2 regions of the Paenibacillus sp. J22R56 genome follow, and region 2 is predicted to be linked to the other one. Evidence: riboswitches for the same ligand, from Rfam matches in the RefSeq annotation. Region 2 holds a riboswitch; the other holds the start of a gene.
The links. Region 2 has a riboswitch for cobalamin ahead of AC0YNT_RS21575 (ABC transporter substrate-binding protein). Riboswitches for the same ligand answer to the same signal wherever they lie in the genome.
Positions count from the first base shown of each region.

Region 1: linked by a shared signal. The riboswitch ahead of AC0YNT_RS06875 (S-layer homology domain-containing protein) and the one ahead of AC0YNT_RS21575 (ABC transporter substrate-binding protein) in region 2 are both predicted to bind cobalamin.

Region 1 is NZ_JBWDNV010000002.1:621,472-636,825, reverse strand. It holds gene AC0YNT_RS06885 (energy-coupling factor transporter transmembrane component T) at 1-510, opposite strand, end outside; gene AC0YNT_RS06880 (DUF4430 domain-containing protein) at 507-1,451, opposite strand; gene AC0YNT_RS06875 (S-layer homology domain-containing protein) at 1,521-5,483, opposite strand; cobalamin riboswitch at 5,630-5,834, opposite strand; gene AC0YNT_RS06870 (metallophosphoesterase family protein) at 6,073-6,822, opposite strand; gene rpiA (ribose 5-phosphate isomerase A) at 6,841-7,515, opposite strand; gene sleB (spore cortex-lytic enzyme) at 7,695-8,360, opposite strand; gene xerS (tyrosine recombinase XerS) at 8,594-9,697, shown strand; gene AC0YNT_RS06850 (ABC transporter ATP-binding protein) at 9,694-11,502, opposite strand; gene AC0YNT_RS06845 (ABC transporter ATP-binding protein) at 11,521-13,266, opposite strand; gene AC0YNT_RS06840 (ADP-heptose synthase) at 13,575-14,108, opposite strand; gene AC0YNT_RS06835 (YpdA family putative bacillithiol disulfide reductase) at 14,308-15,285, shown strand; gene AC0YNT_RS06830 (DUF4129 domain-containing protein) at 15,287-15,354, opposite strand, start outside.
Region 2 is NZ_JBWDNV010000009.1:86,669-102,022, reverse strand. It holds gene AC0YNT_RS21590 (DnaJ family domain-containing protein) at 1-46, shown strand, start outside; gene AC0YNT_RS21585 (rhodanese-like domain-containing protein) at 48-356, shown strand; gene AC0YNT_RS21580 (heavy metal translocating P-type ATPase) at 492-2,738, shown strand; cobalamin riboswitch at 2,882-3,098, shown strand; gene AC0YNT_RS21575 (ABC transporter substrate-binding protein) at 3,260-4,237, shown strand; gene AC0YNT_RS21570 (FecCD family ABC transporter permease) at 4,239-5,276, shown strand; gene AC0YNT_RS21565 (heme ABC transporter ATP-binding protein) at 5,273-6,073, shown strand; gene cobT (nicotinate-nucleotide--dimethylbenzimidazole phosphoribosyltransferase) at 6,106-7,170, shown strand; gene cobU (bifunctional adenosylcobinamide kinase/adenosylcobinamide-phosphate guanylyltransferase) at 7,182-7,802, shown strand; gene cbiB (adenosylcobinamide-phosphate synthase CbiB) at 7,799-8,779, shown strand; gene cobS (adenosylcobinamide-GDP ribazoletransferase) at 8,761-9,573, shown strand; gene cobD (threonine-phosphate decarboxylase CobD) at 9,592-10,683, shown strand; gene AC0YNT_RS21535 (adenosylcobinamide amidohydrolase) at 10,680-11,390, shown strand; gene gluQRS (tRNA glutamyl-Q(34) synthetase GluQRS) at 11,448-12,416, opposite strand; gene corA (magnesium/cobalt transporter CorA) at 12,542-13,495, shown strand; gene AC0YNT_RS21520 (hypothetical protein) at 13,526-14,344, shown strand; gene hrpB (ATP-dependent helicase HrpB) at 14,454-15,354, shown strand, end outside.

The sequences.
Region 1 (15,354 bases), on a different contig from region 2:
TTGGCTCATATCTTGGCCGATGCTTCTTTGTGCGAATGAAATCCGCTTTATTTGATTCTGGTATCTTGGAACAAACCGAAGCACCATTGAGAAAATAAGCGATAAGACCGGTATGACTCTGCCAAACAAATAAATAAACTTATCGGAGGTCATCACCGCGTTATAACACGAGAACCAGATAATGACTGTAACGAACATACATGCAGAAGCGATCCCGTATTGAATGGATTCTAATGTGATCGGATTTCCGTTCTTCAGGTAGAACAGTATCGTAACACCTTCGTGATTAAAAGCTGGATTAATTAACGCCATTACAAGCAATAGTGGCAGCATATAGAACAATTGAAATTTCACTGCTGCTCTTCCCCGAAGAACAATGGCATACAGGATAGCACTAATTAGTGCGATTGCTTGAAAGACTGGATGCATGAACCACATTCCAAACAGCAGCACGGCGATAAAATAAACCAGATTCACAAATGGATGAAAGGTCGCGAAGCCGCTGTTCATGAATTGCCACCCGCTCCAGCCACATAACCGCCTACGTCACGCCCCAGATCGCACGTGTATACCCACTCCACTACATCTCCATCCTTCAAAGCATACCGACTTGCTCCGTAGTTCGGGAACCAGCCATTCACTTTATACATCCAACCGCTAAGCTCCCCACAGTCAAATTCGTAAATATTATTAATGCCTTCTATATAGTTGCTGTTATAGATAGGCGTCATCTCAAACTCCATATGTATCTTGTTCTTTTTCATTTCCCGTAGCAGCACATCAAAGACCGATTCCCCTTCATAAAAGGTAACCTTCTGCGCTTTATAAATGACGCCATCCTTCGGCAGTACCTCTAGCTTATCTTTGTTGAAGCTGTCCAAATTGTTCAGAATGGTTGCCGCCGATACGGATAAAGTAATGGTTAATGTTTTCTTCTTATCGATAACGGTGTCCTGCGGTTCAACAGGCTTAGGTTTACCTGAGGGCACAGGATCCGTCTGATATTTATCCTTGTTCTCATCTGATGAAGCTGCTGGAGGCTTCGCTGTTGAAGTCGGATCTTGCTCCTTCACGGCTCCAGTCTCGCTGTCAGCCGGGGTGTTCGTGGAAGAAGGCGAAGCTGAAGCTTTAGGCTCATCGTTGGACTTAACAGGATCTTTACCTGTATGGCTGTCTTGCTTGGTATTTGCTGGTTCCTCTTTGTTTCCGGTTTGCTGCTCATTCGGAGTTGCTGTTGCCTCCGAAGTTTCTTTTACGGTTGGTGTACCTTCAGAATCCGACTCCGGATCAGCACTTTCGATCGGAGTCGAAGTGATGAGCGATTCTTCCTTTGAAGCAATTACACCAGTAGAATCGGAAGAAGGGTTTTTCGCATAATCCCCTCCCCAGAAGTAAGCAACCGCCAAAATCCCGATAATGAGCAAGGCGGAAAGCCATTTTTTCTTCGTCAACCTATTTCCACCTTTCATTGAAGAAAATAACGAAGCAAGGGCATATGAATGCCCTTGCTGAGATCAAGCTTATTGTACGTCTGACATGTCATAAAGTCGGGTATTTCCGCTCTTGAAGCGGTCATAAGCGACCAGCGCATAAAAGGCCTGATCAGTTGCCATTAAATCCACTTCACCTGGCTGCGCTCCCCCATTACTCGCATTTCCAGACTTTACATGGTAAAATCCGCCGCCAACTGCCGCATAGCTGAGCAATGCATCCAGAAGCGAATGACCATTTTTTACAAAACGGTCATCGGTCTGTGGATCCAAGCCGAGTGCCGTTAGAGCAACAACAACTTGAGCTGCACTTTCTGAATTAGCTGCACCACCGCTTGCATAACCTCCATCCGCTTGCTGAGCTTTCGAGAGCCAGTCAAGTCCGCGGTCAACGGCAGCTTCTACCTTCGTATCAGTTGAATAATACGGTGCGAATGCCTGAAGGACCATCGCCGTTATATCCGCATCCGCTTCATCAGGGTTTTCTCCAAGCGCCCAGCCGCCGCTTGCAATCTCACGGTTTAGGATAAAATCGATCAGCAACTCCTTAGTCGTCTGAGTCTTCACGCTGCTATCGGTTGGGATGGAATAGCCCTTACTGTCCATTGCAACAAGCGTAAAGATCGGACCATTAATGCCTTGCTTGATTACTGTCTCGTAATCAGCTAGAGGTTTCAATAAGTCAAAGCCAGCAACATTGTGGATGTCTTTGCCGATAGCCGTCAGAGCTAGAATGACACGGTCATATTCGGTATACTTTACAGAATGAAGCTTTCCTTCCTTCTCTTTCAAGGTTTGCTCGACATTCGAGGAATACTTGGAATAATAGGAATCCGGTACTGGAAGGCCCGAACGCGCCAAGCCTAATACCGTCCACTCCCCTCCAACACTCGCAATGACAGGGTCGGTTACCGCTTGCTGCAGGAACGCAGCTGTCGTCTTGATCTTCGCTTGTACTTCAAGCTGTTTCGCGTCAACCGGCGTATTACTGCCATTACCGGATTGTTTGTAGTCATACGAACGCATAGCCACAACAGCAGCCATCTCGCGAGTTACCTTCTCATGTGGATCAAACTTGCCATTTGCTCCCGTCATCAAGCCACTTTCTACGATGGTTGCGATATCCGTTTGCGCCCAGACGGATGCATTCTGTAAGTCTTTAATCGTCATATTTGATTGTGAAGCTTTGATGCCTAACGCACGGACAATTGTCGATGCCATCTCTTCACGGGTGATGCTTACATTCGGGTTGAAATGCTTGTCATAACCGCTCATATAGCCGGCTTGCGCAACGGCATTCACATAGGAATAATACCAGTCTTTAGTCGTGACATCTGTGAAATCAGCCCCAAGCGCTGTCGTCGGAAGAATGAGGATCGACACTAGCATTTTGGCAAATTCAGCTCTTGTAACCGAAGCCTGCGGATAGAACTTGCCGCTGCTTCCTTGTACGAAGCCTTTTTCCGATGCCCGTTTAATCTCCCGTTTCGCCCAATCCGAGATTTGGGGAGCATCTGAGTAGAGCTTCTCTAAGTCATTCGCAACAGGTGGAGTAACGGCACCTCCAGTTCCTCCTGTTTCACCATCGCCATCCGTATTTCCGTTACCTTCACTGTTGTTACCGCCATCTTCATCTGGCGTCTCCCAGTCTCCCGGTTCAACACCTAGGTCGAGACCAAGATCCGTTGTATAACGCCATTGAAGCTTATCTCCGTCTTTAAGTTCATATAGGCTGGAGCCAAAGTCCGGATAAACTCCATTCACGTTGTACATCCAGCCGCTGCCTTCACCGTGATCAAATTCCCCGTCACCAGCAATGGACTGTACATAGACACTGTTATATTTAGGAGTAAAGGTGTAATCGTATGAAATACCCTTGCTGTCCAAAATCCGTTTGAGTACGCTCCATGCGTTATCACCAGTACGCAGCTCAATCTTCGTACTTGGAACGGTATACCCTTTGCTGATCGTCAATTTATCAACGGATAACGTGACGTATTTCGTTGCTGTCGGCGGAGGATTGCTGCCTCCTCCATCCACAACAGTTGTGCTTTCAGCGAAAGCAACATAGTCCGTAAAATGATTTGTCTTAACAACAAGATCAGAACCGTTATTGTACGCGTATTCGCTTTTACCGCTGGCGAGGCCTAATGCATCGCTGGCATATTGGGTGACCTTTGTTGCTACGCCACCTTCGATGTAGGCGGCATTTTTTCCGCTCATTCCTTTGAATGTCAGTGTAACGAACTGATTGAATTGAACACGGGCACTGCCGCCCATCGAGAAGGCAAGTGATACTTGAGCCAGCTGTTTGCCATTCGAGACTATCGTTTTGATCTGATTCTGCAGTGCTGAATCGGATGTATTTAATGTAGTAAATAAATGAATGCTGCCCGAATCTCCGGCTGTTACTTGTGCGCCTTGTGGAATCAATAACGACGCATTTCCTTTTACCGCTTCAATCTGTGGAAGCGTCGTATTGAGTGGTAGGCTTAACTTGATCTCAGATGTTTTATCACTAGGAATGGTAATACCGATTTGTTTGCCGCTGTCGACAGCTGTAACTGGTATACGGTAATCCGTGGAATCACTAGGAACTACTACTTGTGGTGAATCACCAGCAGGCAAAGTCAGATCGCCTGGATTTTCAGGCTGGCCAGGATCAGTTGTAAGAGTTACATCCGTCATGTCATACAGCGAATGCTGTTGTTTCAGGAAGCGATCATATGCGACCAGGGCATAGGTGCCTTGATCGGTCGCCATCCCATTGACGCCGCCTGTCTTTGTATGTCTGAAGCCTCCATCGGGCAAGGCATATAACAGGAAGGCATCAATAAGCGAATTTCCATTTTTCACAAAACGTGGATCTGTATTAGCATCTATCCCCAATGCGCTAAGCGCAACAATAGCCTGAGCGATACTTTCGCTCGAGGAATAGCCGCCGTCAGTGCTGCTTTGTGACTTGGAGAGCCAAGCAACCGCACGGTCAGCCGCCGATTTGACATCAGGATTGGTGGTGTAATAAGGTGCCAATGCTTGAAGCGCCATCGAGGTCAGGTCCACATCAACAAAATTGCCAAAGCCCCAACCACCTGCATTTTCAGTGTCTTTCTTCACTTCTTTGTCCAGCATATATTGAATCAGATTTTCTCTCGTTGATTGAACCGCTACACCTTCAATGACAGGAATCTCATAATCATGGCTATCCAATGCCAAGAGAGCGAAGGTTGGACCGTTAATTCCTTGCACGATAACCTTATTGAAATCAGCAAGCTTTTCTAATTGGTTATAACCACCTACATCCGTCACATCCTTGGCAATGGAAGTCAAGGCAAGAATAACTCTGGAGTGCTCGGTATATTTACTAGTATCAAGTACGTTTTGTTTATCTTGTACGGCCGATACAACCTTGTTGTAATAACTGTCGTAATAACCGTCTGGAACTAGATAATTACCACGTGCTAACGTCAAAACAGTCCATTCGCCGTTCAGTGTTCCGAAGATCGGTTCGGTGACGTTGGACAATATATAAGCCAAATTACGGTCCATAAATTGCTCAATCGTAGCGGCCGCACTTGTTTTATAGGAAACGGTATAAGTTCGAGAAGCTTGATTACCAGAATTGTCGCTAGCTTTAATGACAATCGTATTTACACCTGACACAAGGTCAGCTGTATATTGGTCACCTGCTGCAGGCTGCAGCGGATTACCATTCAGAGTAACTTCCGGAACAATCGTCTGTGGAGCGTTATCCGTAACATCCAAAGTAAAGGCAAGCTGCTGCTCAGTAACAACCTGATTGTTCGTCAGACCAGTCACTGTAATAGTAGGAGCTGTTGTATCCTGCGCCAGTGTCAACTTCTCTACATCCAGCGTGACGTAATCTTCTGGGTTATCTGCTGGATCGGCATAGCTTACACGCAGCGGAGTTGCAAATACGGATAACATCAATGCCGCAACAAGCATCCAAATTACAATTCTATTCTTTCTCATTGAAAACTCCCTCTCTCTATCTTCACACCTGACAATAGAAATACATGCAAAAAACCCTTCAACTCAATAAAGTTGAAGGGTTCCATCATGTAAACATGTCAAAATAAGCATGCACAATGAACACCCTCCTATCGCTCGTAGAATTGTGGTGTAAAAAGATTCAGGCAGGTATTCTGGCTCAAGCGTCATCGCCTATGCACCCTTCCCGGTTACCCAGTGGATATTTGCATAGACTCGTCTCTTACAGCGGCGGGACCGCGTGGGATTTGCACCCACTTCCCTTTTAACCAATCCAATAGCATCATCGATCAGACGAATGCTATTATTGGCACCTGAAACTTATCTCGTATTCAATTTGCTTGCTCATCATAACGAATTATTTCTGTTTTGTCATGCAAATTTTACTAAACAAAAAAAGATACTCAGGAAAACAGCAGACTTCACGTTTCTTTTATTTCTATTAAGATCAAAACTATTCCACACAACCAAAAGATTAAACAGCCTATCAAGCTCGGACGGAGTAAGGTCCCCCAAACAGCATCCCCGACCATAAAAATCCAATCCAAGTACCACCATCGACCCCTATACTCTACCGAACTTGATTCCCATGAAAGATTCGTAATATAAACTCCCGCTCCGGGACATCGAGTTTGGCATACGATGCCAAAAATGCGGAATTATCATATTCTGCTTCCCTCAGTTGTACTTCAATCCCCTGATTGCTAATGGTTATAATCGCATACCTTGCGGTTGATTTATCATTACATCCCAAAGAACCTGGGTTCACAAACACTTGTTTATCGCTTCGGAAATAATGAACGGGATGATGATGGCCGAACGCTATTAACTGTTCCTGACAGCCGTCAAAGAGCAGTTCTAGATTTCGCAAACTTGGTTCAACGATTGGGCTGAAAGGATCGGTACTGATGGGATCTTTAAACTTATCGCGATCGATATGATAATGCGTGAACAGCTGACTTTGTCCTTCTTCAGCTGTTCTGATCAAGCGAGGCAGCCCATCCAGCAGCGGAACAAATGACTTGTCCATTCTTTCCGCGATCCACTCATGATGCCGCTTGGAATGAAAATGACTTTCCGGGTAAGCTTCCCCCTTGATCAGAGCAAGCACAGCCTCGTCATGATTTCCGGACACATAGGACATATCCTCCCTAGAGAACAAGGCTTGCAGCACCTCGTTCGTATTCGGACCAATACCGATCATATCCCCCAAACAATAAATATGCTGGACCTCATGCAAAGAATCAATTTCATGAAGAGCAGCTCTTAACGCAGGCCAATTACCGTGAATATCCGTTATAATTGCAATCTTTGTGCTCATCAATCGTACCCTCCCATCTTATTGGCGGGTTTTGCTCCGTATCTCTCCATCTGCGGAACCTATAATGACAAGACTAGCCATATCAATAAATAGTCCATTATCCACGACACCTGGAATTCGATTCAGATCATCATGCAGTGCTGCAGGGTCTTTAATCTCACCAAATTCACAGTCGGCAATGTAATTACCGTTGTCCGTTACAAATAACTCTTCACCGTTAATACGAAGCTTCAGCTCACAGCCCAATTGCTGTAATTTCTTGACTGTCAGCTCATAAGCGAACGGCACAATTTCGACTGGGAGCGGAAATTTGCCGAGCTGCTTAACGTCCTTGCTCTCATCGACGATAATAATCAGCTGCTTACTGGCAGCCGCAACAATCTTCTCACGCAGCAGAGCGCCGCCTCCGCCTTTGATCAAGTTAAGCTCAGCATCCACCTCATCTGCGCCATCGATCGTCAGATCCAGCATGTCCACTTCTGCAAAAGGCATCATCGGGATGCCCCATTCCTTCGCAAGCTGCTCCGATTGTACAGAAGTAGCAACGGCCTGTATGCCAAGCCCTTCTTCTTTCACTAAACGGCCAATCGCTTGGATTGCCCAATAAGCGGTCGATCCCGTTCCAAGTCCAATCTTCATGCCTTCCTTCACAAGCTCAACCGCTTTTTCTGCTGCAATACGTTTCGATTCCATATGATCACCTTTTATAATTTGTTTAAATGATTTAATTTTTAGTATAACAAAGCGGTGAATAATAGGAAATACAATAACAAAAAGCACATTACCACTCCATGAGCGGCAATGTGCTTTATTTTACACATAAACCAAGCCGAGCTAGGGCATCCTTCATACAAAGCCCCACATTTGTCTACTTACACCGCAAAGATATGATTGCCGATCTGAACGGTTTGCTTACGCGACCAAATCCACTTCGAAGTAGCCGTCTTCGGATTGAAGTAATACAGCGCTCCTTGTGTTGGATCATTGCCCTCAAGCGCTTCTAATGCTGCCTTATAGGCTGTTGAATTAGGCTTCATGTAATACTGTCCATCATCAACTGCTGTGAAAGCTCCAGATTGTTCGATAACACCTTTTAATGTTTTCGGGAACTGGTCAGATGCAAGACGATTAAGCACAACCGCGGCAACAGCCACTTGGCCTTTATACGACTCACCACGTGCTTCCGCATAAATAATCCGTGCCAGCAAATCAAGCTCTTCCTGGTTTACGGATGCTTTCTTCAATTCCGTCCATGTTTTCTTGCCTGTAACCCCATCTGGCTTCAATCCGTAATCCGCTTGGAAGTTACGAACAGCTTCTTCTGTCATTTTGCCATAAAACGTCGTGATCGCTGTGTTATCGAAATAACCAAGCGTCTTCAGACGGAACTGCAAATCCGGTACGTCTTCCCCATAGTTGCCATAGCTTAATGTAGCTGGAGCGGCGGCTTGAGCCGCTTGAAGCGGAAGCCCTACCGTCATAATAAATGCTAGAATAATGGTAATACTATATTTATAAATTTGATTATTAATCAATATTAATGCTCCTCTCATTTTATTAATAATTGTATGAAATCATTAATTGGAATTATTTTGATGTGTAACGGCTGGTTTCAAACGAGTTTACCATAGATAATTAGGAATAGTAACCCGAATACATTAATTACATTTATTTGCTAAGCTAACTTTTTCCGTGCTTTCCTATTACCTGCATTGTTCCGTTTCGATTGAATTGGTACAATATAGGAAGAAAGATAGCGAGGTGAACAGCATTGAATGTGATCAAAATCAAGGATCGGCAGGAGCTTGACCGCCGGGTTCCATTGATGCCCTGGTATGTGGAGAAATTTATTAACTTTAAGCTTCCGGACTTGTCTCCCTCTTCTTTGCTGGAGTATGTAAGAGATTACGAGACGTTTATGGGGTGGCTTATTGGAGAGGGATTATCTGACGCGGTCAAAGTGAAGGATGTTCAACTTATTGAGCTGGAGAGGCTGCATATGGACAGCATAGACAGCTTCAGGATGTTTCTTGCGACCAATCCAAACCACAACAATACAAGAACAACAATTACGCGCAAACTATCCTCTCTTCGATCGCTCTTTCATTATTTGAGTCAGATTGCGGAGGATGAAGAGTTCTACCCACTTCTGAAGCGGAACGTGATGGCCAAAGTCTCGATTAAGCGGACTCATAAGCCAAAGGATACAGCTGCGAAACTAGAGGGAAAACTACTGCAGGAAGAGGAAATATCCGAGTTCCTCGCTTATATCCATGCTGACTATGAGAAAGATATTGCTTCTAATAAACAAGCCCTTTATTCTTACAAGCTGAATCAGACGAGGGACTGCTGTATTATCAGCTTAATTCTGCATTCCGGTCTCCGGGTATCGGAGGTTGTGAATCTGAACGCAGATGATATTGATGTGAAAAAAAAGCTCGCCTACGTATATCGCAAAGGTAAGAACGATGATACCTTCAAGACACCTGTCTATTTCCGTCAGGAAGCCGTAGAAGCACTTACCGCTTATCTGCAAATGCGTGATTCTCATTACAAAGCGCCAAAACGCGAAAAAGCCCTCTTCCTTGCCATAGCGAATGGCAAAAAAGAAGGCTCTCGAATGACGAAACGTGCCATTCAGGAAATGGTGATCAAATATGCGAAACGATTCGGCAAACCTTACTTAAGTGTACATAAGCTTCGCCATTCTTTTGCAACCGATTATTACTTGCGTAACGATATTTATATGACGCAGGAGCAGCTTGGGCACGCCTCTCCCGAGACGACCCAAATCTATGCCCACCTTACAGATAAAACAATGGCTGAAGCGATCGACCGGATCAAGCAAGCAAGCGAAGCAGCGAATGCCAATTAAGCCTGCACCTGTGATAATACCGCTTCTTGCATGTTAAGCTGCGTATTCACAAGCTTTGCATAGATACCGCCATGTCTCATTAATTCATTATGCGAGCCCTGCTCAGTAATTCGTCCATCCTCTACAACTAGGATCAGATCCGCATCGCGTACTGTCGACAGACGGTGCGCGATAATAAAGGCGGTTCTGCCATTTAGCAGAGTCTCAAGAGCTTCTTGAATGTGCTGCTCCGTTTCTGTATCGACACTTGAAGTGGCTTCATCCAGAATAAGAATTCGTGGATCTGACAAGAGCACCCTGCCGAAGGCAAGTAATTGCCGCTGACCGACCGACAGCTTCGAACCACGTTCCTCCACCTCGGTCTCATATCCTTCATTCATATGAGCAACAACCCGATCGAGCCTTACACTTTCAGCTGCCTGCAGCATTTGCTCCCTTGTTGCCCCGTCATTGCCGTAACGTAAATTTTCCTCAATAGTCCCGGAGAAAATAAACGAGTCTTGGAGCACGATACCCATCTGTCTCCGCAAGGATTCCAGCGTAACGTCTTTCACATCTAACCCGTCGATTTTCACCTTACCGCCGGTTGAGTCATAGAATCGCATTAACAGATTGACGATTGTACTTTTCCCCGCTCCGGTTGGACCAACTAATGCCACTCGTTGTCCTGGACGGACGGTGAAGCTTACCCCATGAAGCACATCCGGCTTCGTGTCTTCGTACCGGAATGATACATTCTCGAATGCCACTTCACCACGAATCGCTGGTAGACGGCGAGCGTCTGCCGCGTCTGTCACCTCTGGTTCGGTATCCAGAATTTCGAAGATCCGCTCTGCAGAAGCCATTGCCGAGAGTACTTGACTGTATACCTTGGACAATGCGCTAAGTGGTCCCCAGAAACGCCATAAGTAGTTGATGAACGCCATGACGAAACCAATTGTCAGCGCGTTATCCATCACTTGTTGCGCTCCAAACCAGATCACGATACACGTACCAATCATCCCGACCAATTCAACGAGCGGGTATACGGTAGATTCAAGCATAATGGCCCGCATAAAAGCCTGCTTGTTGCGGAGGTTGATTCCTTCGAAGCGCATACTGTTCTTTTGCCCGCGAGAGAACGCTTGCACAACACGAATACCTTGAATCGTCTCATTTAGATGCCCGTTAATCGCTGACATCGTCTTACGTGAACGAGTCCATGCTCCTTCAATCCGAGGACGTAGCCGATTCACAATCAGATACAGCAGCGGCATCATAATAAAGGATAACAAGGCCAGCTTCCAATCCATCCAAAGCAAGATTGCAACGATCCCTACCAGATGCGTAACTTCCATAACTGTGGTGATCAGACCGCCGTTAATAAGCTCGCCGATCGCATTCGTATCATTCGTGATACGAGACATGATCTTACCAGCTGGACGTCCGTCGAAGAATCGGAATGACAGCTTTTGCAAATGATTAAACAGCTGCTGGCGCAGATCGAACAAGATACGTTGGCCTGTAAAGTTAATATATTTCGTATGCGCCCAGCCGCAGGCCCAGCCGACCAGCTTGATACCAAGCAAGGATATACCAAATAGATGGATAGCTGTAAAATCACCTTTTGTAATGCCTTCATCGATCAAATACCCAAGCAGCAATGGCTCCGCAAGGCTTAAGATCATATTAATCAGGACAACGCCGATAATGATGCTGAGCAGCCTCCGATATGGCTTCAAATATCCAAGCAGCCTTCGCATATAGACGAGATTAAACGGTTTCTCCTCAATCTCGTTGTCGTCATCCCATTCCACTTGACTCATGTATTCCCCTCCTGTCCCTTAACGTCCGGCTGCAAGCTTCTGACGCTCGAATAATTGGCGGAAGAATCCGTTCCGCTCGCTTAATTCCTTATGTGTACCTTGCTCGATTAGCTGCCCTTGCTCCAGAACAAGGATACGGTCAGCATGCTGAATGGAAGATAACCGCTGTGCGATAATAAAGGTTGTTCTGCCCTTCATAACTTCGAGCAGCGCTTCATGTATGGCAGACTCCGTCGCGGTATCAACACTTGCGGTTGCTTCATCTAGTACCAGAATCGGCGGATTCATTAAGATCGCCCGAGCCAGTGCAACACGTTGTCTTTGTCCACCGGATAGTCCAACGCCACGCTCACCAATTAAAGTATCGTAGCCATGAGGCATCGTTACGATAAAATCATGAATTTGTGCTTTTCTTGCCGCATGCTCGATTTGCTCCATTGTGGCATCCGGATACCCGTATGCAATGTTGTCTCGGATCGATGCGGAGAACAAGAAGGTCTCCTGCGGCACGATGCCGACACTGCGGCGCAAGCCGTCGAGCTCATATTCCCTTACATCTACACCGTCGATCAACACCCGGCCTGACGACACTTCATAGAATCGCGAGAGCAAGGCGATCAAGCTGCTTTTACCCGAACCGGTTGCTCCCAATACGGCGATAACTTCACCTTGCTTAACTTCGAAGTTAATCTCGTTAAGTATTGGATTATCCTTTGTGGGATCTTGATCATTAAAGTAAAAAGACACGTCTTGGAAGGATACCTTCCCGCGCATGTTGTCTGTCGTTACACCAGCCTCTGGCGATACAATATCGCAAGGGGTATCCAGCACTTCGAATACGCGTGGTGCCGCCTTAATCGCCTGCTGCATAATATTGATCTGCCAGCCGAGCATATTGAGCGGCCAAATAATACCCCATGTATACCATTGGAATGCCATGAATGTACCAAGTGTCATCTCACCGCGAGCGACATAGACGGCTCCCAGCCAGATCATCAGGACGAATGTCAGGCCGCCGAACAAGCCCATTAAAGGGAAGGCTTTCGCTTCCAGCTTTGCACGTTCCATATTGGTATCAAAGTTTTGCTTGTTCCGTTCAGCAAATTTCTTCTGCTCGGCTTCTTCCGTTGCGAACGATTTCACAACACGGATGCCTGCAATATTTTCCTGCAGCGTAGTCGTCAGTCGTCCGGTCTGTTCCCGAATACTGGACCATGCCGGACCTACCTTGTTACTGAACCACCACAATACAAGCAGAATAAGCGGAATCGTCACCGTGCTGATCAGTGTTACCTGCCAGTTCATCCATAACATAAAGATCATCGTACCAACAAAGGTTAATAATCCTGTCAGCAGCCCCATCGCACCAAAACCAACAAAGTTCTTGACCGCATCGATATCACCAGTCATACGTGACATTAACTGCCCAGTTTGCGCTTTGTCATAATAGGAGAAAGATAACCGCTGCAGCTGTGCATACATCTGCTCCCTAAGCTTAAGCACTACGTTTTGCCCAACGAGCTCTTGGGAGTAACCTTGCAGGAACATCCCTGCACTTTTGAGCACCTGAACCCCAACTAGGAGTAATGTCAGCCACATAATGACAGATACATTGCTCTTCTTAATACCTTCATCGAAGATTTCCCGTAATATCCATGGCGCTACCAGGTCAAACATCGTGGCGAAAATCATAATAACGATCGCTACAGCCGCCCATTTCGCGCTTGGTCTTACATAAGCTAATACACGCAATAGTACTTTCACTTGTGTTTCTGCCTCCCCTCTCTGCTTAAAAAAGAACAAAAAAAGACCTCGAGCCGTAACTAGGCTCGAGATCCTCGTACCGATCGAACAGCAATAAGCAGAAGTTACCCGCTTAACGTGGTCGTATCGCGAAGGCGGCCTGTACGGCATGCTTGGAAGAACGAACATAAACAATCATTGCCTGTTGTTGTTGATTCCACATGCCGGACACCTCTTTCCTTCGGAATATTTTTCATATAATCTGTTCGTATCGTAACAGACCAACTCTTACTAACGCAATAGCTGATTTTGTCGAATCGCTATCTATTTTACAAATCGCCCAATTGACTTGCGTCCGTCATGGAAATGCCTTCTTCCACCGCAAACTCGAAGTCTTCGATATCATAGATCTGGACAGGGACTCTTGCTTCCAGCAGCTTATCTTGAAACTCGAATTGGTCAGACAAGAGCGGGATTTGCAGCTTCGAACTTGTCAGAAGCAGCTCTGTCTCGATTGGATCGAAATATTCTCCATAATGTGCGTTATCTACAGCATGCACAATCGTGAAATGAATCATATCATTCAAAATGAGCGGAGAGCTTTCTTTCCACGGCACCTGCATCGAGCGCTCGATTTTTTTTCGATTCAAAGGATCTTCGAAAAAGGTAATGAGCTCCCCAATTTTACTTTTCACATGCGCATCGTCATCCAAGTCATCCATGACGGGTTCCGCCCCGTCTCTCATATCGTAAAGCTCAAGTATCGATGAATAAGGCACGACGTAATCAACTGGACGGCTCGGAATGAGAAGATGTCCATACGTTGCAACCATTACTGCTTCTATAACAAATCGCCGTCGCATGTTTGACCCCTCCTTCTGCTAACCACGGTTCCACATTATTATACAATATTCCAAACCCTGTACAAGATAGCCATTCGCCAAATTTGCATTAAATCCGCAGGTAGCGGTACAATGAACGTTACTATGTTTACGAATTATGAGTAATTAAATATAGCTCAACAGCGCTATATTTGAAATTATCATTGAGGAGGCTCCACGCATGATAAAAGAAGAAGCAATCATTATCGGAGCAGGACCATGCGGCCTCGCTGCTGCTATCGAGCTTGAACGGATCGGACTTCATCCCGTTATTATTGAGAAGAGTAATATTGCCCATTCTATCTCTATGTATCCTACTTATATGCATTTCTTCAGCACACCGGAAAAGCTGGAAATCGGGGATATCCCCTTCACAACCCCAAATGATAAACCATCCCGCCTCGAAGCGATCAATTACTATCGGACGGCAGCGCTGCGCAACAATGTTCGCGTAAATGCATATGAGACTGTACTTCGGGTTGAACGCCAGGAAGACGGCCAATTCCATCTAACAAGCACTGATCGATACGGCGTAGAGAAGCAATATGAAGCGCGTTACGTCGTTGTCGCAACCGGGTATTTCGATCATCCGAATTATCTCGGCATCCCTGGCGAGCAGATGGATAAGGTGACGCATTTCTTCCGTGAAGCTCATCCCTATACCGGCATGGAGGTTGCGATCATCGGTGGAAGCAACTCAGCCATTGACGCTGCACTTGAGCTTGAACGTGTTGGTGCAAAGGTTACCGTTATTTATCGTGGGGCCGACTACTCACGGAGTATTAAGCCTTGGGTAAGACCAGGCTTCGAAGGTAAAGTTAACAACGGTATCATTCGTATGCTATTTAATTCTCGTGTCGTTGAAATCGACAGTCATCATGTTATCGTAGAAAATCCGGAAGGCCGTCATTCTGTAGCCAATGATTTTGTACTTGCCCTTACAGGCTTCCATCCTGACCGTGATTTCCTGACAAGCTCAGGCGTGAAGATTGAGGAAGAAGGCTTCCCTTACTTTGATGAAACAACAATGGAGACGAACGTCCCTGGCCTGTTTCTGGCTGGTGTCGTCGCCTCCAAGCATGAAGCGAATGAAATTTTCATTGAATCCGGACGCTTTCATGGTACAAAGATCGCCCAATATATCGCATCGCTTAAATAAGTTACTTCCTTTGCTCGTCCAGTCTCTTTCTCAGGGATTGGACGAGTTCTTCGTTTGGCTCCTGTCCCC
Region 2 (15,354 bases):
GCAGTATGAGTCTAAGATCTTGAAGAAATTTGAAGGAGTGGAATGACGTGTATTCCGAAATTACACCAGCAGAAGTAGAAGAGCGCCTGATGAGTGGCGAGAAATTGCATTTGATCGATGTTCGCGAGGATGATGAGTGGGAATCCGGACATATTCAGGAAGCAGTTAGTCTTCCTCTATCTGTGTTCGGAGAACGCTTTGGCGAGCTGCCGAAAGACGAATCACTGATTATGGTTTGCCGCAGCGGTGGTCGCAGTGGAAAAGCTTGCGATTTCCTGCATGCACAAGGCTATAAGGTAACGAATATGACCGGCGGCATGCTCGCGTGGAACGGCGAAGTCGCATACGGCAAATAATAAGGAAGCGTGCATAGTGGGATTCCCCATTAGCACGCTTTTTTTTGTGCATGGCAACTCCATTCGTATCATATAGATTAACGCAGGAGCTTGTTCGAGTGGAAGGATGGACAAGTAAAAGGCGGGTGAAGCTGTATGGACGGTATGGATGATAAGGGAATTACGATAGATCTTTCCGTGCAAGGGATGAGTTGTACCGCATGTGCGGCAAGAATTGAGAAAACAGTAGGGAAAATGCCAGGTGTTGAAGCAGTAGCGGTCAGCTATTCAGCAAGAACAGCCTGGGTGCAATATAAGCCTGATCAAATTCAACCGCTTAAGATTATGGAGCAGATCGGCAAGATCGGTTTTAAGGCGGCTCTGCCTGAGCACGCGAAGGAAGGTTTTGAGAAGGAACGCAGCCGGCTTAGGCTAAGGCTGATTATCTCGCTGATCTTAACGGCTCCTTTGCTAACGGCGATGGTTCAGCACTTGGCACCTTTTGCCAAGATCGAGATGCCTTCGTTGTTGACCAATCCTTGGTTGCAGCTTGGACTAGCTACGATTATTCAGTTCATTATTGGCTTGCCATTCTATATCGGGGCTTATCATGCGGTGCGTTCGCGTGCGACCAATATGGACGTGCTGGTAGCGACAGGTACGTCGGCTGCTTATTTGTACAGCCATTACCTTGTGTTTAATGCGGATCGTGCTGCTTTATTTGCGCATGAAGTACCCTTATATTTCGAGACATCAGCTGTTGTCATAACGGCCGTTCTACTTGGCAAATTTATCGAAGCGTCAGTGACCTCTCGGGCACAGTCGGATGCTTCGGGTTACAGCAAGCTGCTGAATACAGTGGTCAGGGTGGAGCGGGCAGGCGTGATGATGGACATTCAAACGGAATTTGTCCGAGAGAATGATTATGTCATTGTCCAAGCTGGACAGGTTATCCCTGTCGATGGGATTATAGCGAGTGGTGAATCGGAAATAAACGAGTCTTTGCTTACAGGTGAAAGCGTACCTCTAGCCAAACGTCCCGGCGATCCCGTGTGGGCGGGTACGAGGAATGACAGTGGAGCATTACGCATTCGAACGACGGCAGCAGGCCATTCCACCATGTTAAGCCGGATTGTTGATTTGGTGCGGCAGGCGCAGCGTTCCAAGTCCATGATTCAACGTCAGGTGGATACGGTATCTGCCTGGTTTGTTCCTGCAATGCTGATGCTGTCGCTTGGTACTTTTGTTCTTTGGATAACGGTGGCCGACCCAGGGAATTGGACGATGGCATTCCGTTGTGCGGTTGCGGTTGTGCTTGCTGCATGCCCATGTGCATTAGGACTTGCTACACCAATCTCGCTTGTTGTAGCTTCAAGCCGGCTTGCGAAACGGGGAATTGTCGTCAAAGAGGCGGGAGCGCTCGAACGGTTAGCTCAGCTCGATATGCTTGTGCTTGATAAGACAGGTACCTTAACAGAAGGGAAGCCGCGTGTCAGTCAAGTGCACACGACGTTTGGCAGCCGCCAAGGTTTGCTGCGTCTCGCAGCTGCGGTTGAGGCAAGCTCCACACATCCACTTGCCATTGCGGTACGAGCGGAAGCTATGCAAGCGGGTCTTGTTCCACCGGCTGCAACGGATTTCGAATATACAACGGGTAAAGGGGTAGAAGCGGTTGTGGAGCAGCGGAAAATTGGTGTTGGCAACGCTAGCTTCGCAGCTTCAAAGCATTGGACGTTCGCAAGCGCTTCGATTCGCAGCTTTGCAGAGGAGCGCCAGCAGCTTGGTGAGACGGTGCTCTATACATCGGATAATAATAAGGTGATCGGAGCAATTTCCTTCATTGATGCCGTTAAGCCTTATGCAAAAGCAGCGGTGACCCAGCTTCGTAAAGCCGGGGTGACGGTAATCGTAGCGACAGGAGATCATCCGGCACCAGCACTAAGCGCGGCACAAATTGCCGGTATCAGCCCAACACAAGTACATGCGAATATGCTCCCTGAGGATAAGCTTGCGCTCGTAGAGAGATTGAAGGAGCAGGATTATAAAGTCGGAATGGCCGGTGACGGCTGGAATGACGCTCCTGCACTAGCTGCAGCCGATGTAGGGATGGCGATGGGAGATGGAACAGATGCGGCCTTAACGGCTGGCCATATTACGCTGCTGCAGCCTCGGATGACAGCTATACCGGAGGCGTTGCTGATCAGCCGTCTGACAGTACGTAATGTCCGGCAGAACTTGACATTTGCTTTTATCTATAACGCTTTGATTATTCCATTCGCAGCCTGCGGACTGCTTCAGCCCTGGATGGCTGGAACAGCGATGGCGTTTAGTTCCGTCTCTGTTGTTGGCAATGCGATCCGGCTTAACGCCCGTCTTAGAAAAGCAGCAGTTCAGTCCTTTTAAAAATATAAGAAAATATAAACTCACTCTATACGGGGCTATATTTCACCCGCAGAACATATGCTGCTGCTTCCAAGTTAGGCGCATCCGTGTAAGCTTGGCTGGACAATTCTAGAATATGGGTGGTATAGTTACGTTGGTCGTAATTGAATATTCGTGAAACAGGTGCTGCTAGAGCCATTAGGCTCTTGCAAGCTTAATAGGGAAGTCCGGTTAAAATCCGGCACGGACCCGCCACTGTAAGAAGTGGTCTACTTTGTATAGACCTGTACGTCAGCATAAGTCACTGGGTAATGAGAGCCTGGGAAGACGCTGTACGTATACGCTTCAAGTCAGGAGACCTGCCTGTTTGCATAACGCTGTACCTACGTGGAATTAGGGAAGTGTTGGAATGAGGGATCTTGTCCTTTTTGCGTTCACGCATAGGGACTTCCGGCATTTCCGGCACATTTGCCGGGAATGCCTTTTTTAATTTCACCAAATAGTAGATGAGGGAGTGCAAAGGTACAATGAAAGAGAGAAACATGAAGAAACTGATTTTGGCAGTCATGCTGACCGCAATGCTTGTAATTATGGCGGCTTGCGGCTCGAACAAAGGCAATACAAATGAGGGAGCAAATACAGGTACAGCCAATACGGCAGCTCCAAGTGAGCAGCCTAGTAATAGTCCTGCTGCAGCAGAGACAGTTTATCCCCTTAAAGTAACGGATTCGACAGGTATAGAGTTATCCTTCGAGAAGGCGCCAACAAAGGTTGTTTCCATAGCGCCAAGTGAGACCGAAGTGATTTATGCTATTGGAGCTGGTGACGAGGTTGTTGGTGTAGACTCTAACAGCAACTATCCAGAAGTAGCAAAGTCGAAGGCTCAAGTAGGGGACATGAATACGAATATTGAAGCAGTAGTAGCGCTTAATCCAGATCTTGTACTGGCTTCATCAAGCATGAATGTCGATGCGATTGAACAGCTTCGTAAGTTGAACATTCCAGTTCTTGCAACTGATCCGTTGACTTATGATGAAACCATTGCCAAAATTGAAACAATCGGTAAAATTATGAATAAGAACGATGAAGCTGCTGGTGTAGCAGAGCATATGCGTACGGTGAAGCAGCAGGTGACTGATGCAGTGAAGGATGCTCCAAAGAAACTTGTTTATCTTGAATTCTCGCCAGGCTGGACAGTTGGTTCGGGTACATTCCTCGACGAGCTGCTCACGATTGCCGGCGGTACGAATGCAAGCAGTGCACAAGCGGGCTGGTATGAAGTAAGTGCAGAAGAGATTGTTAAGCAGAATCCTGCTATTATCCTATATCCTGATTTGGAGGTAGATCCGAACCCGATCGTCTCCGCCCTTAACAGCCGCCCAGGCTGGGATGCGATTGATGCAGTGAAGAACAAACAAATGTTTGCCATCGGCAATGACGAGAGCTCACGCGTAGGCCCACGCCTTGCAGACAGTCTGCTGGAAATTGCGAAAGTTCTTCACCCGGATCTTATTAAGTAATATGAAAAGAAAATTAGCGGTCTACGGAGGAGCAGCCATGCTCCTTCTTGCTGTTTCTATCGTAGCTAGCCTATCGATCGGCTCTTCGACAATTTCATTCTCTGATGTATGGGGGATTCTGTTACACCAGCTTCCATGGATGGATGATGCAAGTGTACATTGGAGCGCTGGAGAGATTGCGATTGTCACACAAGTCAGGCTGTCCCGCGTATTGCTTGGTGTCTTAGTCGGTGCATGTCTTGGGCTTGCTGGAGCAGGTTTTCAAGGTGTACTGCGTAATCCACTTGCCGATCCATATACACTAGGCGTGTCATCTGGCAGCTCGGTAGGAGCGGCTTTTCTTATTTTATTTGGTTACCAGACATTAATTGGCGAGTGGACCATTCCGGTCATTGCTTTTGTAACGGGGACACTCACTTTGCTTGGCGTATTTTTTCTTGCTCGCAGCAGAGGTGTTATGCAGATCGAGACACTTGTATTATCCGGTGTTATTATTCAATCCTTCCTTGGAGCTTTTGTATCGTTGATGGTATCGATGTCGAATGATGTGGTTAACCAGATTTTGTTCTGGCTGATGGGGTCGCTCGCGATGAAGAACTGGGCAGACATTTATGTCGTACTGCCTTGCCTTGTTATCGGCTTGCCGCTGCTCATCGCTTACGGTCAAGCGCTCAATTTGTTTGTACTTGGTGAGCGCCATGCCGCACATCTTGGTATTCGAGTGGAACGGACGAAGCTCATTGTACTTATCGGCTCGACGCTGCTTACGGCGGCAGCTGTATCGGTCAGTGGAGTAATCGGATTTGTAGGACTGGTTGTTCCTCATCTCATCCGATTAATTGTTGGCCCTGATTATCGGTTGTTAATCCCCTTATCTGCGTTTGGCGGAGGCATCTTCATCTTATGGTCGGATACCATTGCACGAGTGGTGCTCGCACCAAAGGAAATCCCGCTAGGTGTTGTTACGGCACTATTAGGAGCTCCGTTCTTTGCTTATTTATTGTATCGACGTAAAAAAGGACAGGAGGGCCAAGTATGATCTCCGTAGAGCGATTAAGCAAGACGGTTAACGGCCGTCCTGTACTAGACAACATCACATTCGACCTGGAGCCAGGCCGAATTCATGGGATTATCGGACCAAACGGTGTAGGCAAATCAACTTTATTGCAGCTGTTATCTGGAGTTATGAAGCCTTCATCCGGCGAGGTAAGTTTTGATGGAGCGAGGATGTCTGGTTACTCCCGGAAGGCGCTTGCGAAAAGGCTTGCCGTGCTTCAACAAGGCGGCCTGCCCCCTGCAGGTTTTACAGTTAGGCAGGTCATTGAGATGGGCAGATTCCCTTATCAGAACTGGTTTGGTGATGAGAGGGAGGACCATTCGGCTTTAATTGATTTTGCTTTAGAGTCGATGGGTTTGACCGTTCTAGCTAATCGGTCATTGGATCAGCTCAGCGGCGGTGAGCGGCAGCGTGTTGCACTGGCGAAAGTGATGGTGCAGGAGCCCGAAGTGATTTTGCTTGATGAGCCTACTACGTATTTGGACATCGGTTATCAGGTGCAGCTGCTCGATACAGTCCGGCAATGGCAGCAGGATCGCGGCCTCACCGTTGTAGCCGTCTTGCATGATCTTAATCTCGCATCTTTGTATTGTGATCAGATCATTGTTTTGCATCAAGGCGGAGTCGCTGCAATTGGTACCCCAAGGGAAGTGCTAACCGAAGCCTTAATCCGTGAAGTGTATCAGACGGAAGCTTCGATCGTGATTCACCCTATTACTGGAACACCACAAATCTTGCTGCAACCTAAGGGTTCAAGACAGATATTAGCTGTTACATAGATACATAAAGAATCGAAAGAAGGTTTGAACTAATGGCTAACTCAGCTTATGCTCAATTGGAGAACGTAATCGGACAAATTGCACCTTACCAAGAATCAGCTGCTCAGCATGCAAAAGCTCATTCTGACCAATTGACGAAACCAACAGGAAGTCTCGGAAAGTTAGAAGATATTGCATTCCGGTTAGCCGGCATTTCAGGCAGATTATGGCCGAACCTCAGCCGAAGAGCAGTTGTCGTGATGGCAGGTGACCATGGTGTCTGCGAGGAAGGGGTAAGTGCTTATCCTCAAGAGGTTACTCCACAGATGGTGCTGAACTTCCTTGGCGGCGGAGCAGCGGTAAATGTGCTTGCTCGTCAAGCAGGAGCTGATGTGTATTGCGTGGATATGGGTGTTAATGCCGATATTGAGCATCCTGATTTGATCAACCGCAAGGTTGTGCGCGGCACAGCCAATATGGCGAAGCAGCCTGCGATGAGCCGTGATGAGGCTATGCAAGCGATTATGGCCGGTGTCCAAGTTGCCGATGATTTGGCGCAGCAGGGGTATCGATTGTTTGCAACGGGCGAGATGGGAATTGGCAATACGACGCCAAGCGCAGCACTAACATCGGTATTAACCGGGTTATCACCGGAACAATCGGTTGGCAGGGGAACGGGCATTAATGACGAGAGCTGGAGACACAAGATCGAGGTCGTTAAACGGGCGATTGCTGTCAACGAGCCAGATGCAGCAGATCCGATTGATGTGCTCGCCAAGGTTGGCGGCGCAGAGATTGCGGGTATGGCTGGTTTCATCATTGGTGCTGCTGCAAATGGATGTCCAGTTGTGATTGACGGTTTTATCTCTTCCGTTGCTGCACTGGTAGCCGTACGATTGGCGGAGCAAGTGAAGCCTTATCTGTTTGCATCTCATTTATCACAAGAGCAGGGACATGCTACTGTGCTGGAATCGATGGGCTTGTCACCGATGGTTCAACTAGATATGCGGCTTGGCGAAGGTACAGGTGCCGTATTATGTTTCCATTTCATTGATGCGGCGTTAAAGCTGATGCAGGAAATGGCGACCTTTGACAGTGCAGGCGTCTCTAGAGAGTAGGTGCTGTTCAGATGGTGATGTTAGTAACAGGCGGTGCGAGGAGCGGCAAAAGCTCCTTCGCTGAGCTGCTGGCTGCTCGGCTAGGAAAAGAAGGAATTTACCTCGCTACGAGCCGAGTCTGGGATGAAGAGATGGCGGAGCGGGTAGAGATGCATCGCCATAACCGGGAGCAAGGCAATTTCAAATGGGTAACCATCGAAGAGCCGATGGAGCTGCCTAGACGTCTGCGTGAGCTGACAAGCGAAGCAGCCAAGCAGATAGAGCTCGGACAGAAACCACTAGTAGTACTCGTTGATTGTTTGACCTTATGGCTGACGAATCTACTGCTGGAAGTAGAAGAGCGGGAACAATCCGAATCAGCGGTAGAACAACATCCTGTTCCTGCTATATGGATGGGTGAACAAATCGATGCATTTATCCGTGCTGCATCGGAATACCCTTATCCTCTCATTCTTGTTACCAACGAAGTGGGAGATGGGATCGTTCCTGCGTATCCGCTTGGCAGAAGATTTAGAGATGAAGCGGGAAGGCTGAATCAACGGATTGCTGCCGCTTCCGAGAAGGTTTTCCTTGTTACAGCGGGAATTCCGATTGAACTAAAAGCCTTACAATTTCGGTGGGAGAGCTTATGATCTTTTATTCCCTGCAAGAAACCTTGCTGCTTATTGCTGCAGCTATTGCGATAGACTGGATCATCGGCGATCCGAAGTGGCCGACCCATCCTGTAATTTGGATCGGTCGGCTTATTCGTGTGCTTGAGAGGCATCTTCGGGCTAATGAGGAGGGGCGAAGCGCTATACAGGTAAAAGCATCTGGTATCCTCCTCATGGCGGTAACCCTGGTGCTATCTTTTGGAACCATGTGGGCAATTACGGCCGCTGCAGCTTGGATTCATCCATGGGTCGGCTATATCGTCAACGCTTGGTTTATTTCAACGACAATTGCTGTTAAAGGACTGAAGGATGCAGCGATGCTCGTCTACCGCCCATTAATTGCCGATAGATTAGAAGACGCACGTAAATACGTGGGATATATCGTAGGTCGTGATACCTCTCAATTAACTCCTTCTGAAGCTTCTAGAGCAGCTGTGGAGACGGTAGCGGAAAATACAGTAGATGCCTTTGTATCGCCGATATTGTTCGCTCTGATTGGAGCTGCGCCAGTTGCCATGATGTATCGTGCTGCCAATACGCTTGATTCCATGGTTGGTTACCGTAATGAGCGTTATGTAAACTTCGGATGGTGTTCGGCAAGGATCGATGATGTTCTGAATTATATACCGGCACGATTAACAGGACTAATGTTAACGGTTGCCGCCCTCCTGCACAAAGGAATGTCCTCAGCACGTGCGTGGTCATCCATTCGTGAGTTTGCTCGCCGCCATCCTAGCCCAAACAGCGGTATTCCGGAATCAGCTGTTGCAGGTGCGCTTGGAATTGAGCTTGGCGGTCTCAATTATTACTTTGGCGAGCCAAGCGAGCGGGCAAGAATGGGTTGGCCGCTAAGAGAGCTGGAGCCTTACGATATTGTGCGTTCCGTTTGGCTGTTGTACGCGGTAAGTATTCTGATGATGGTTGGAGTGTTAACGATATGGTTATTTCTACTATAAAGCGCCATGGACAAGCCGCCGCCGCTGCGCTTCAATTTCTAACGCGAATCCCGGTTCCGCTCACGGTTCCTTTTGAACCGGTGACGCTTGCACGGACGGTCATTTATTTTCCATTCGCGGGTGTAATCATCGGATCTATACTTGCTGGTATGTTCGGTGTGCTCGGGCTCTTTTCACCATCCATGCCTGCAGCTGTGCTGCTGCTTATTGTCTGGACAGCGTTAAGTGGAGGGCTGCATCTAGATGGCTGGATGGATACGGCCGATGGTGTACTTAGTCATCGCTCGCGTGAACGGATGCTGGAAATTATGAAGGACAGCCGTGTTGGCGCTATGGGTGTCATCGCGGCGGTGCTGCTGCTGCTGTTCAAATTCGCTGTGCTGGCGGAATGGCTGGGGCAGGAGGATGGAAAACATGTGGTGTCACTACTTGCGATAGTACCGATCTGGAGCCGGTGGTGGATGGGAGCAGCCATTGCAGGCTGGCCAAATGCGAGACAAGGCGAAGGGATTGGGGCATTGTTCCATCTTGCTTCCCTTCGTGAAGTGACTGGAGGATTTGTTGTAGCAGTCCTCTTAACGGTTATATGTACCACGATTGATGGATTTACGTTGTACGAATCGATAGTCGTCTTGATTGGTTGTGTGTTGCTTACATGGATGATTGGGACATTGCTCGCGGTATGGCTTAGCCGTAAACTTGGCGGATTAACAGGAGATACTTACGGTGCTTTGAACGAAGCGGTTGAAGCGGTTCTATTATTTGCAGGTTTACTGGCTATTCACGTAATCTAGCGATGAGGGGGAACAATCATGCTTGAACGATATGGACATGGAGGAGACTTACGGACGGCGGAAGAAACCTACGGCTTTCCTGCAAGGCAATTTATTGATTTCAGTTCCAATATGAATCCGTTTGGCCCGCCTGAGGGAGTGAAACGTGTCCTATTACAATATGCCGAGCAGATTGACCGGTATCCGGATCCTGCCGTGCGAGGTCTTCGAGCAAAGCTGGCGCAGCTTCATAGAGTGGATGAGCAGTCGATTCTGATTGGGAATGGCGCAGCAGAATTAATTGATCTGGTCGTACGTTCGATTAAGCCAACGATGACTACATTAGCCTATCCTTGTTTCGCGGAGTATGGTGATGCGATTATAAAGGCTGGAGGTTCTATTGCTCCGGTGATGTTATCGCCTGAGAATGATTTTGCCTTGACTGAATCAATGCTTGACGGATGTAACGCTCGTTTTTATATGTTTGGTTCCCCAAACAATCCTACAGGCCAACTAGTTGACCCTGCTCTTATTATGAAGCTGGTCTATCGAGGTGCCACGGTTGTGGTAGATGAAGCGTTTATGGACTTTATACCAGAAGAAGAGAAGTTTACGCTAATCCGAGAGGCTGCTAATCATGACCGATTATTCGTAATCCGATCGATGACCAAGTTTTATGCGATACCGGGTATTCGTCTTGGCTATATGGTGGGAGCACCTCAGCAAATTACGGCATTACGCAAGCTTCAAGTACCATGGAGCGTGAATTCTCTGGCTCAGTTAATTGGAGAAGCGGTACTAGATGAACAAGAGTATGCCGCCCGTACAATGGAATGGCTGAAGGATGAACGTCCTTGGCTCATTGGCAGGCTGGAAGAGCTTGGCCTGCGGGTTGTTTCAGGTGCGGTTAACTATTTGCTTGTACAGCTGCCAGAACGGCCAGGATTGACGGCGGCTAGCCTGCAGTATGAGATGGGGCGGATGGGTGTGCTCATTCGGGATGCTTCCCATTTTATTGGACTAGATGAATCGTATTGCCGATTTGCGATAAAGCTTAGGCATCAGAATAAATGGCTGCTGCAAGCGCTTGAACGAGGTTTAGCCAAATTCCAGGAAGCTGGCATCCGATGAGTCAGCCTTTTCGTCATGGCGATTGCTTTGAGTCTGTCGTTTGGAAAGGCATTAAAATTACACTCCTGGAAGATCGAATCGAAATCGCTAGTCCAGTTCAGCTAAAGACACTAAGTAATGCGATACATAACGGTGGTATGGCAGATGCTTTTACGATTGTGAATTGGAAAGTTCCACTCGATTATGCGGGGACGGATCCGGTGAAGGATACGGAAAGTCAGTTATACCAATGGGGATATGCACCGGAACAAACCATAGGTCTGCTAACGGCGGCCAAGCTGACACATGCCTCGGTAGCCGAGCTGGAAGGGGATCTCTTCAAGCTGCTGTGCATCACTACTGCGGGCACTCGTAATGCGGCTCGAGCAGGATTGCGGAGGGAAACATTCTCGGCCTATTCGGCTGGTACTATTAATACAGTGCTACTCATTGACGGCCAAATGACGGAATCAGCTATGACGAATGCAGTGATCACGTATGCGGAAGCGAAGGCCGCAGCTTTACAGGACTTACAGCTGCTAGATCCGGATAATGGCCAAATTGCCACAGGAACCACGACAGATGCGGTCGTTATTGGGTTTAGCGGGAGTAAGGAATATGGAGCCATACATGCTTATGCTGGAACCGCAACAACAATAGGCAACGCCATTGGCAGACTCGTATACGAGAGGGTATATGAATCATGCCAAACACAGCACGAGAGCTGATTCCGGACCATCACATTGAACGTGGGGCTGGAACTAGCTCTCGTTTTTTTACTCCATTCAGTTGAACAGCTGCTTCATTAAAGTATCATGAATGGTAATTGAATCGTTTGGAATCCGAGCCATTTCAAAACAATGAATAAGCTCAGATGCTGCAACGGGTTCGAACCGTTCGAGTTGACCAGCTAGATAGGCCAGCCAACCGATTATTTGTTCGGAGCGTACGCCTGCTGCTTTTAGCCCCGCGAGGGAAGTATCTCCATGGCGTTTGGCAAGCCGCTTGCCGTCTTCACCAAGCAAGAGGGGTATATGCGCAAAACGTGGCGCTTGCAAACCAAGAGCATCGTACAACATGAGCTGACGTGGTGTGGAATCCAGCAGATCTCCTCCACGCAGGACATCTGTGATTCCCATGGCTGCGTCATCTACAACAACCGCAAGTTGATAGCTCACGATTCCGTCTGCGCGCCGAACAACGAAGTCGCCGCCTGCTCCAGGCGGGAAGTGTTGGATACCGGCTATGCCATCGTTAAATAGAATTGGCCTTTCTTCATCTGTACGGAACCGAAGGGAAGGATCCTTATGGACTTGCCGTTCCTGTCTCTGTTCGGCGGTAAGCAGGCGGCAAGTATCTGGATAGGCTGGTCCTTCGGCTGACAGCCCATGTGGTGCGCTGGCGATAGCATGAAGCTCAGCGCGGCTGCAATAGCAGGGATAAAGTTGACCGCTTTGCAGAAGCTTGTCCATGGCGGCTCCATAGAGATGAATTCTTTCATTTTGTGTGTAGGGAGCATACGGCCCGCCAACATCCGGGCCTTCGTCCCAATCCAGCCCAAGCCAGCGCAGATCGGTGAGCGCTTGCTCTGCAAGCTCTGGGCGGCAGCGCGGCCCGTCGATGTCTTCCATCCGCAGAACAAATTGTCCGTTCTGTTTGCGGATCTGCAGCCAAGCGAGCAAGGCTGCCCAAGCGTTGCCGAGATGCATCATCCCGGACGGAGTAGGGGCGAAGCGTCCGCGTATATTCGACATAACGATCGACTCTCCTTTATTGACAACGATGATAGCATGACCTTTTTACCGTGTGCAACTTTTTTACAGAATGGCTTCTACACGTTAAAATAGGAGAATCGGTTATTACGATGGAGGATACAGCTATGATTCGAATAAAAGGGTATACGAAAGATAAGACGTGGATGAATGACCTGCAACTAAATGATTTGAAGGAGCTCGATTTGGACTGGTATTGGGTGGACTTCAGTGAACCGGTTCCTGCGGAGACGAAGCTGCTCGACACTTATTTTCATTTTCATCCTCTGGCTATTGAGGATTGCTGCCACTTGCTGCAGCGTCCGAAGCTTGACCACTACGATGATACGCATTTTTTTGTACTGCATTCAATTGACGCCAGGAGCCTGGAGGTACAAGAGGTTAATCTATTTATTGGTCCCCGGTTTATTGTGACCTATCATGTGCAGGAATCGCATGAGATTAACGATGCGTGGGGGAAGATTCATCATGCCTCCAAGCTTGGTGAGGACGGCTATATGTTCGCGGCATATATGATTATTGACCAGTTGGTCGATCAATATTTTCCCGCTGTACAGGAGCTTGAAGAGCAAGTGCTCGATATGGAGATTGGAAGTGGAAGTGATAGCTCGGATCAGATGACAATGGACGAGATCTTTAATATCCGTTCACGGCTGTTGAGGCTCCGTAAGACGATTTTGCCAATGCGGGATTTGCTCTACCGTACGCTTAATACCGAACGAATTGAAGGACTTAACGGTTATCTAGCATTCTATAGGGATATTTATGACCATCTCCTCAAGTTGACGGAAATGACAGATGCTGCACGTGAAATGACTGCGGATTTGCGGGACAGCTTTATGTCCTATAGCTCGAATCGGATGAACTCGATTATGAAGACGCTGACGGTTATTACGACGATCTTTATGCCACTGACGTTTCTTGCTGGGATCTATGGGATGAATTTTAATAATATGCCGGAGCTTAGATGGCACTGGGGATATTTTGGACTAATAGGCTTTATGGTGTTGATCGGGGCAGGTATGTACGTCTGGTTCCGTAGAAAAGGCTGGTTCGATTAGGAAGAGAATGGCGGGGGATTGAAGTACATAATGAATAACGAATCGATAGAGACAATCAATCGAAAGAGAAAACTGCAAATCATTGCCGTGATGGGAGGGATCTTCCTAGTCCTTGCACTGCTGTTTGCTGTGATGCTCTACGCTCTTCAAGTGAAGAGTAAAGGGTCTGTAGAAAAGGGGCCTTCTGCCTATACATACGAAGAACTGTTATCATCAAACGGGATGGAACTGCATGTGCTAAAGACGAGCCCATCGAATGTAACGCTCACTTCTATTCAGAATAATGTTGCACTAACACCGTATTATGGCGTGAATGGCGGATTCTTCTACGAGAAGGCGCTGCTTAGTATTGCTGTTGTTGACGGGATGCCTGTTAACGGTGAGATCAAAGAGTATGGTTCAGGTGATGAAAATGCTAAATATGCACGGGGAACACTCGTCTGGGATGGAGCATCCGATAAGTTGTCTGTCCAAGTGGTACGTAACGCATCTGATCTGAAGGTAATGGATCATACGAGATTTTGGGCGCAGGGCGGAATTAGTATGAGCCTTGGCGAAGATCAAGATTGGCTTGAACAAATGAAGAACGAGCAGGCACCAAATCCAGAGGATAATCGTCTTCGTTCCGCGATGGCATATGACCACGAAGGTATGTTGTATTTGATTGTCAGCAGTACCAAAGGCTCCCTGCAAGCGTTCCGTGATGCAATTGTGGAGCAGGTGGCAGGAGGCAAACTGGAAGACGGTATTTTCTTGGACGGCGATGGCTCTTCTCAGCTTCGGTCAGCGGAAAAAATATTGACCGGCGATAATCGCCCGGTTGCTCAGATGGTCCGGCTTGTGAAATAATTTACGGCATTAATTATTAGTTATTTTACGTCATTAAATAATATTTATTAATGGCATTAATTTGTTGGTGATTAACGAGGTTAAACGAATGAGAGGAAATGTGTGAATCATGACGCAACTGCCAATAGACCAAGTATTGCCTCAAGTTTTGGAGGCGCTGCAGAAAGGAACAAATGCCGTATTAGTCGCTGAGCCCGGTGCAGGTAAGACGACTCGAGTTCCGCTTGCTCTTCTTAAGGAAGCTTGGCTGGAGGGACGCAAGATTATTATGCTGGAGCCGCGCCGACTTGCTGCACGATCTGCTGCGAAGTATATGGCGAGCATGCTTGGAGAACAAGTTGGCGATACCGTTGGTTACCGTGTCCGTCTTGATACGAAGGTAAGCGCGCGAACGAAGATTGAAGTCGTTACAGAAGGTGTCCTAACGAGAATGCTGCAAGAGGATCAAGCTTTGGAACAGGTTGGGGCTGTCTTATTTGATGAATTCCATGAGCGGCATCTTCACGGTGATCTTGGACTGGCGTTAGCCTTGCAATCCCAAACCCTGCTGCGAGAGGATCTACGTCTTGTAGTCATGTCTGCAACACTTGATGCGGAGCCGGTGGCGGAGCTGCTAGGTGGAGCTCCAATCATTAAGAGCAGCGGTCGAGTATACCCGGTGGAGACGTTTTATCGGAGCACAAGGATGGAAGGCAGGGTTGAGCCGCAAATTGCGCAGACAATCGTACAAGCTCTTCGTGAACATGCTGGTGATGTGCTTGTCTTTCTGCCTGGGATAGGGGAGATTCGGCGTACAGCTGGTTTACTTGCTCAAGCCGGGCTAGATTCATCCATTCGAATAACCGAGCTCCATGGCAGTCTGCCGCTGGAGGCACAGGATGCGGCAGTTGCACCATGCAAGCCAGGCTACCGTAAAGTTGTTCTCGCCACCTCGATTGCGGAGTCCAGCTTAACGGTAGAGGGAATACGGATCGTTGTGGACAGCGGCCTTATGCGGGTACCACGCTTCT